2 regions of the Telluria sp. PB2R4 genome follow, and region 1 is predicted to be linked to the other one. Evidence: predicted binding sites of a transcription regulator. Region 1 holds the regulator's gene; the other holds the start of a gene.
What was found. Region 1 encodes FNR, which switches genes on or off when oxygen is low (the NO sensors DNR and NnrR bind a similar motif). Its sites were predicted from a motif close to TTGATNNNNATCAA; they were not measured.
Positions count from the first base shown of each region.

Region 2: the regulator FNR is predicted to act here: its motif matches at 2,795-2,808, upstream of AC56LU_RS16435 (glycine-rich domain-containing protein).

Region 1 is NZ_JCASIC010000011.1:193,281-197,576, forward strand. Features, by position in the region: gene AC56LU_RS18275 (DUF885 domain-containing protein) at 1-107, shown strand, start outside; gene AC56LU_RS18280 (VOC family protein) at 231-659, shown strand; gene AC56LU_RS18285 (metallophosphoesterase) at 718-1,563, shown strand; gene fnr (fumarate/nitrate reduction transcriptional regulator Fnr) at 1,670-2,422, opposite strand; gene AC56LU_RS18295 (hypothetical protein) at 2,650-4,296, opposite strand, start outside.
Region 2 is NZ_JCASIC010000009.1:210,644-214,939, reverse strand. Features, by position in the region: gene AC56LU_RS16450 (CDP-6-deoxy-delta-3,4-glucoseen reductase) at 1-361, opposite strand, end outside; gene AC56LU_RS16445 (NAD(P)H-binding protein) at 504-1,427, shown strand; gene AC56LU_RS16440 (hypothetical protein) at 1,424-1,651, shown strand; gene AC56LU_RS16435 (glycine-rich domain-containing protein) at 1,818-2,618, opposite strand; gene AC56LU_RS16430 (sensor histidine kinase) at 2,848-4,296, opposite strand, start outside.

The DNA of each region.
Region 1 (4,296 bases):
TCTCGCTCGCCGGCTTCCACGACCTGGTGCTGGGCGCGGGCTCGGTGCCGCTCGACGTGCTGGGCGAGCTGGTGGATGGCTGGATCGCGAAGCTGAAGCAGGCCTGAGCCTCAGGACGGCGGCATCGATTTGCATCGCGATGCCGCCGCGCCGGTTGCCCGGGGGCGCATTTGCTCCTACACTGCTCGCGCGCAGCTGTATTTCATGACCTTCTTCCACAGGAGCACAGCATGGAAACACAAGAAATCTACCGCGGGCGGCTCATCGACCACATTCAATTGGTGGTGCGCGACCTGCCTGCCTCCCGCAGGTTCTACGGCGCCGTGTTCGAGGCGCTGGGCATTCCGCTCGGCGGCGCCGGCGACGATTACTTCTGGGCCGACGAACTGTTCGTCTCCAGCCGCGCCAGCCAAGCCGCGCAAGGCGTGCTGACGGGACGCCACCACCTGGCCTTCCAGGCACGCGACCGCAAGATGGTCAATGCCTTCTACTTTGCGGCGCTGGCCGCCGGCGGCAGGGACAACGGCCGGCCGGGCGAGCGCGCCTACCACCCGGGCTATTACGGCGCCTTCGTGCTCGACCCGGACGGGAATAATATCGAAGCGGTCTACCACGGCGAGGCGAAGCAGAGCGCGCCGTACGTGCGCATCAGCTTCTGACGGCCGCTGCAGTCGCCGGCGCAGGGCGCGGCGAAAAAGCCGCTATACTGCGCCGACCATGCGCATCCAGCTTTTCTCCGACCTCCATCTCGAACGTTACGCGGGCTTCATTCCGCAGATCCGCGCCGATACCGACGTGATCATCCTGGCGGGCGACATCGGTTCCTACCAGTCCGGCTCGCGCCTGACGGATACCGATTTCGGCCTCGGGCGTTTTTCGCCGAGGTCCTCTCCGCTGCGGCCCGGCGCTTCGCAAGCGCGGGTGCTCTACATCCCCGGCAACCACGAATTCGACGGCCTCGAATTCGAGGAGGCCTACGCGCGCCTGCGCGCCACCTGCGCACGCCTCGGCATCGAATGGCTGGACCGCGAGACCTTGATGATCGGAGCGGTGCGCTTCATCGGCACTACCCTGTGGAGCGATTTCGACGCGCTGGCGCTGCAGGAGCAGGACCTGACCAAGCAGCTGCAGCGCCGCGACAAGGCCTTCCGCGCGGCCAACTACTACCTGTCGAAGAACACGACCCTGAAGAACGGCGAAAAGGTGCTGGCCGAGGGCATCCGCGCGATGTCGCTGGACTGCCAGGCGTGGCTGCGCGGCGCGCTGGCGGCGCCTTTCGAGGGCCGCACGGTGGTGGTGACCCACTTCGCCCCCAGCCTGCTCAGCGCCGACCCGCGCTATGGCCTGACCCCCGGCACGGCGGGCTTCTGCAATGCGCTCGACGCGCTGTTTCCCCAGGCCGACCTGTGGATCCACGGCCACCTGCACTGCGCGAACGACTACATCACCAGCGGCGTCGAAGCGGGCCGGCCCTGGTCCTGCCGCGTGGTGGCCAATCCGCTCGGTTACCTGAGCAAGGGCGAGCAGGAGGCCTTCCGTCCGGAGCTGGTGATCGAGATCTGAGCACGCACGGTGGGCGCCGGCGCCGGAAAATACGTCCGCCCGCAGCAGTCCCGACGCCAGGACGGCGGCACGGAGCGCGACGAGCCGTCCTGGCGACGCCCCAGGTTCAGCCCATCGGGCTGCAAACGTCGGTGCCGGCAGCCAGCGCCTTGAGCTTGACCGGGTCGAGCAGGGTGACTTCGCGCTTGTCGACCTGCAGCCAGCCCTGTTTCTTGAAGCGCGACAGCAGGCGGCTGATGCTTTCGATGGTGAGTCCGAGGTAGTTGCCGATGTCCTCGCGCGACATGCGCAGCTGGAAGCTGTTCGGCGAGTAGCCGCGCGCCGCGTAGCGCGCCGACAGGTTCACCAGGAAGACGGCGAAACGCTGCTCCGCCCGCATATTGCCGAGCAGAAGCATTACGTTCTGTTCGCGCGTGATTTCCTGGCTCATGATGCGGTGGAAGTGGCGCAGCAGGGCCGGGACCTGGCCGAACAGCTCTTCCAGGCGCGAGAACGGAATCTCGCAGACTTCGCTGTCCTCGAGCGCCACGGCGTCGCAGTGGTGGGTGCCGCTGATCGCGTCCATGCCCAGCAGTTCGCCGGCCATCTGGAAACCGGTGATCTGGGCTTCGCCGGCGGCGTTCACCTGGTAGGTCTTGAAATGGCCGAAGCGCACCGCGTACAGGTTGCGGAAGGGTTCGCCCATCGCATACAGGCGCTCGTCGCGTGCGAGGCGGCGGCGCCGTCCGATGATTTGGTCGAGGCGGTTGATGTCGGCGTCTTCCAGCCCCATCGGCAGGCACAGCTGGTGCATGCTGCAGGCGCCGCAGCTGGTCTTGAGGGCCTGGATGCTGACCGGCGCTGTGCCAGGGAGCGACATGGGTTGGTTCATGGCGTGAGAAGAAAATGCGGACGCAGCCATTATAGACACAGGCCGGGTCCGCGGCGTTCATTTCCCAGAGATAAGTAGGGTGGGCGGGGTAATTGCGGGCAATGCCCGGAATTACGTACGCCCACGCGTTCAATATTCCCGTGAATAGACGCTACATCCATTCCAGGACGATCTGAACGCGTGGGCGGCATCGCCGTCCACCCAACACAGGGCGGTTACAGGTGATGCCGGTGTTCCGCCTTCTTCCGGTAGTACTCCTGCCGGCCCTTGGCCTGCACGGTCGCGGCGATCTGCGCCGCCTCCAGCGCCGCCGCCTTCACGGTCGCGAACGCGTCACCATCCGCCTTCAGGGCCTCGACGGCCTGCAGCGACTGCGCCGTGCCGGCCAGCGCCAGGCCGAAGGTGGCCGACACCGCCAGCTCGGCTGCCAGGGTGTCGAGGCCTGGCGCCACCACGCCCTGGCCGGCGTTGGCCGCCATGGCTGCCTCGGCGGGGGCCTGGGGCGCCGCCAGCGCACGCGCCACGTCCCTGTCGCCCGCCACCTTTGCCAGGAAGTCCAGCGCGGCCTGGCTGCCCGACTGGTTGGCCAGGTCGCCCAGGCGCAGCAGCGCGGTGTTCTTGGCATTGAACACCGCACGGCCGGCAAGCGGCTTCTCGACGAAGTCGATCAGCGGCTGGACCGCGATCGCGCTGCCGATGTAGCCGAGGGTGGCCACGACCTGCACCAGGAACTCCTCGTGCTTCCCGGGCTCGTTCACCAGCCAGTCGAGCAGCAGGCGGGCGTCCTTCTCCGTGTACTGCGAGGCCAGCTCGTCGGGCACGCCTTCGACCCAGTGCTGGGAGACGAAGTCGCGCACGTCGGCAGGCAGCGGGATGCCGCCCACGCCGCAGGAGCAGCCGCCGGCGGGCATCACCTCGCCGGTGATGGCGAGCGGGCCGGCCAGGAAGGCCGCCGACTCCCCGGCGTTGACCACGTCGTGGTCGGTGCCGACCGACGGGTACATGACCGCGCGCAGGTCGTCGGTTCGATGGCCGAGGCCGCAGTTGTGGCCGTACTCGTGCACCCAGATCAAGCCTTCCTGGTTGGCGGTGAAGCGCACCGCCGCCACGTTGACGATGGTGCTGCCGACCGGGGCGCAGCCGATGATGCTGTCGCCGGGGCCGCCGCACCAGCGGATCGCCTGCACGACCTTGACCCCGCTGCCCGCGTTCAGCAGCGCCGTCAGGTCGGCCGCCGTCTGGATCGTGCCGGGGACGTTGCTTGGGAGCAGCCGTACCGCGCCGTTGCGCACGAAGCGGACCGGGGTGGCGACATCCGGCCCGGTGTCGTCGTTCTGCAGGATCGTGCCCATGTCGGCCAGGATCCGGTCGGCCTCGGCCTCGCTCAGGGCCACGCTGCTGTGGCGGTGCACCGCGACCGACACCGTGCGCAGGCCGGGTGGCGCCACGGGCGGGTTGACGATCAGGTAGTCGACGTAGAGCGAGATGTCCGCGCTCCACTCGATGTTGACCCAGATGTCGACGCCGTTCCAGCGCGAGGCGACGTTGTGCAGGGTGTAGCGGGCTGCGCCGATGAACTTGCCGGCGTTCGGTCCGCCCGGCACGCCTTCGCCCACCGCCACGAACACCTGCGAGCCGGGCTGGATGACATCCCAGTTGAGCCGCAGGATCCATTGGCCGCGGCGCGCTCCCCAGTCGTGGCGGTAAGTGAAGCCGGTTCCTTGCAGGGCGGGCTGCAGCCCGTCCTTGCCGACGGTGGCTTCGGCAATGGCCCAGGGGCCCTTGGTGTCCGAGGAATCCGCGCGCTCCGCCGGGTCCTGGCGGGCCAGGGTCAGCGCGGCGTTCCGGTCAAGACGATCGTT
Region 2 (4,296 bases), on a different contig from region 1:
TGACGATGGCGACGTCGGGCGCGGCCTTCCTGACGCCGGCTATCCGGGTCGGCATCTTGCGCACCGGGTACTCCGAACTGCCGCCCACTTCGCGCGCTTCGATCACCAGGTCCTGCTGCGGCACGGCGCAGCAGAACAGCGACATGCCCTGGGTCTTTTCGATATCGGTGAGGGCGCGCTGCTGGTGCGGCTTGTGGGCGACTTCGCCGATGGCCACCCGGCCCTTGCACGAACCGCAGGCGCCGTTCTTGCAGCCGTAGGGCAGGCCGATGCCGGCGCGAATGGCGGCGGACAGGACGGTTTCGTCGGCTTCGCAGGTGAACTGGTGGCCACTGGGCTGGACGGTGATCTGGAAAGTCATGCAGTATCTGAGTTTGACGATATTTGTTGGGCGGTATTCTACACCGCGGCCCCCGGGGCCGTGAAACGCCAGGACGGGGCTGTGCTAGAGTGGCAGGCTTTCATCCGCATCGCACCCCTGTTTCCTCTCCTACTGCGCCGCCATGATCCAGCCTCCCGCTTTCCACCGTCCGCGCCTGCTCATCGTCGGCTGCGGCGACGTCGGCATGCGCCTGCTGCCGCTGCTCGCCGGGCGTTTCCGCGTGTTCGCCCTCACCAGCCAGCCGGAGCGCCGGGCCGAGCTGCGGGCGGGCGGGGCGGTGCCGGTGGTGGCGGACCTCGACCGTCCCGCGACGCTGGGCCGCCTGTGCGGGCTGGCCGACTGGGTCGTGCACCTCGCCCCGCCGCAGCCGGAAGGCGATCTCGATCGCCGCACGCGCCACCTGGTGGCGGCGCTGGGCAAGGCCAGGCGCCTGGTGTATGTGAGCACCAGCGGCGTATATGGCGATTGCGGCGGCGCGCTGGTACGCGAGACGCGGCCGGTGGCGCCGCGCAACGCACGCGCGCAGCGGCGCGTCGACGCCGAACGGGTGCTGCGCGCCTGGGCGCTGGCCACCGGCACCGGCTTGTCGATCTTGCGCGTGCCGGGCATCTATGCCGCCAACCGCCTGCCGCGCAAGCGGCTGGAGCAGGGCACGCCGGCCCTGCGGCCGGAAGACGACGTGTACACCAACCACATCCACGCCGACGACCTGGCGCGCATCGTGGCACTGGCACTGTTCCGGGCCCGCGGCGCGGGGCGGGTGCTGCATGCGGTGGACGACACGCGCATGATGATGGGCGAGTATTTCGACGCGGTGGCCGACGCCCTGGCGCTGGCGCGGCCGCCGCGCCTTCCGCGCGCCGAGCTGCAGGCGCTGGTGTCGCCGACGCTGCTTTCCTTCATGTCCGAATCGCGGCGCCTCGACAACACGCGCCTCAAGCGCGAGCTGCGCCTGCGCCTGCGCTACCCGGACGTGCCGGCGGCGCTGGCGTACCTGGGCGCGACTCCCGTACAATCGGGCACCCAGAATGAGAGGCCAGCATGACCTATGAAGAATACCTCGACGAAGTGACCACGCTGATCGTCGAAAAATACGGCGTCACCGACGCCGCCGCGATCAGGATCGTGGTCGCCGCGCAGGACAAGGAATATTTCGTGGCGCACGACGACAAGCCCGAGATGCGCACGGTCGAACGTGCCCACACCGACGCGCGCGCCCTCTACCAGGCCAGCGGCCTGGCCAAGGCCGCGCCAGGCAAGAAAAAGTAAGTCCCGCACCCCCAGCCCGCATCCCGGGCGGCTCCACTGCTCGACGTTGCTTCCGGTTCGCCGGAGGCATGATGGTCAAGACTGAAGTAGACGGGCGCGCGCTCGCTGCCTGAAAGAAAACGGCCGGTAGGCGACTGTCGCCCTACCGGCCGCAGACTGAGGGGAGTCAGGCCGCTTGCACCAGCTCCTTGCCTGGTGCAGCGCAGTAGGCGTACGCGGAGCTGGCGGCCGCGCCCGGCTTGCCCGGCGCGGCGCAGTAAGCGTATACGGCGTTGGCGGCTGTGCCCGGCTTGCCCGGCGCGGCGCAGTAGGCGTATGCAGTGTTGGCCGCCTCGAGGGGCCTGCCCGGCGCTGCGCAGTAAGCGTATGCGGCGTTGGCGGCTTCGAGGGGCTTGCCCGGCGCGGCGCAGTATGCGTATGCGTCGTTGGCGGCTTCGCGTGGCTTGCCCGGCCCGGCGCAGTAAGCATACTTGGCGCTGGAGCTGGCGGCTTCGCGCGGCTTGCCCGGCCCGGCGCAGTAAGTATACTTGGCGTTGGCGCCTTCGTGCGGCTCGTCCGATGAGGAGCAGAAAGCGTATGCGGCGTTGGCGGCAGCCATGGCGCCGAATTCCGCCTCGTAGATCTCGCGCATGCGCTGGCCCCCGGCAGCGTGGTCGCCTTCATTCGCACCCGCGCCAATGCCGACGTACGGATAGTGGTGCAGGAAGTAGCCGAACAGCGCTTCGCAATCGCGGGCGTACTTCAGCGTGTCGAGGATGTGATAGTGCCAGAAGGTGTCGACGTCAACGGTCGGCGAGGCGTCCGCATCGGGGTATTTCTTCATCAGGAACAGGAAGCGCCGGTACTCCGTTTCCACCGCGTCGGCGCGCACTGCGGACCAGCCTTCGCCAGATTCCACGTGCATCAGTTTCATTTTGATCGGGGCAAGATCAAGCGTTTCAAACGCTGCAAATTCTTTGGTCGACATGTTTATCACCTTTTGTTTTGAACAGTTTATGTAGGCATTTCTATTGTTATCCCTAGCTTGAAGCGGTACTCGAGAATGTCCTCCTGAGTGATCGGTTTGCGTTAATCGGTAGCCAAGAAAAGCGTCTTGACCGGTGGCAGTGATAACCAGTGTCCTGCGATCGGTCACGCTTGGCGTTGAGTTCAATCAAGCAATAAACTGCTGTGCAGAAACGCGACAACATCCAAGCTCAGGCCAGTACCGACACCGCGGAATTGCTGGCGCGGCCGGTGATGGTGGACGGGTCCGGCATGTGCCCGTGCAAGGGGATGGTGACGACGATGGCGGTGCCGGTATCGGGTCCGCTGCTGATCGAGAAGCTGCCACCGAGGATGTTGACGCGCTCCTCGATGCCGACCAGTCCGAAGGAGCCACTACGGGTGCGGCTGCCCGGCTGCATGCCCACGCCGTTGTCGCGGATCGTCATCGTCAGCATGTCGGCATGCTGGTGCAGGTCGATGCGCACCCTGGTCGCGCGCGCGTGCCGCGCCACGTTGTTGAGCGACTCCTGGAGGATGCGGAAGAAGGCGGTGGCGCAATGGTCGTCGAGGTGGTGCTCGGTCTCGTCCTCGACCAGTTCGCATTCGATCCCGGTGCGGCGCGCGAAATCGGCCACCTGCCAGTCCACTGCCGCGTTCAGGCCCAGGTCGAGCACGTTCGGGCGCAGGTCGTTGATGATGTGGCGCACGCTGCGGATGGTCAGGTCGATCTGGCGCACCGTCGCCGCGGCGCGCTCGTACAGGCGGCCGTGGCTGTTGCGCGTGCGGTTGGCGAGGATCTCGGCCTCGATCTTCAGCGCCAGCAAATTCTGTGCAAGCTCGTCGTGGATTTCGCGCGCGATGCGCTTGCGCTCGCCCTCCTTGATCTGTTCGGCGTGTGCCGCCAACTGGCGCAGTTTCTCGTTGGTAGCCTGCAGCTTGGCCTGGCTGGCACGCAGTTCGCGCGTCATGTCCTCGGCCATGCGCAGCGCGTTGCGGCGCGCCGAGGCCATGGTCTGGAACAGCGCGTAGAGGAGGGCGGTGCTAAGCGAGCCGGCAACTGCGGCCAGCCAGGGATAATAAGAGTCGAAACGCGTATACAAGGCGGAACTGGCGATGCTGAAATCGGCGCGCCAACGGCGCTTCTTGAATTCGATCGGCAGGCTGGCCCGCAGCAGGTTCGCCTCGTCGAGCACTGTTCGGGTTTTCGTCGTCCAATGGCTGTCGTAGAGCACCGCGTTGGGCCTGGACTCGCCCGGTTCCAGAGGCACATCGTCGAGGTCGGTGATTACCAGGCGCACGCCATCGGCCGGGAATCCCGCGAGTGCGCCGTTGACCATCATGTTGACCCCGAAACCGATGCCGACGGTGCCAATGTAGGCGGCGCGGCGTTGCAGGATGGTATCGGTCGGCATGCGACTGCGGTACACGGGCAGGCGCATCGCGAGGATGTTCTGATAGGGGCCCGAGCCCGGCAACACGTTAACGCGGAGACCCGATGAAGTGAAGGAATTGTTGTCGCGTGCCGCTTCCACTGTGCGGCGGATGTAGGGCCGTGCTTCCAGGTCGAGGCCGAGCTTGTCGAGCGATTCCGGGATGGGAGGTTCCATGTAGACGATGACTGTGTAGCTGTCCCGGCCGGGCACGGGCTGCAGTTTCCT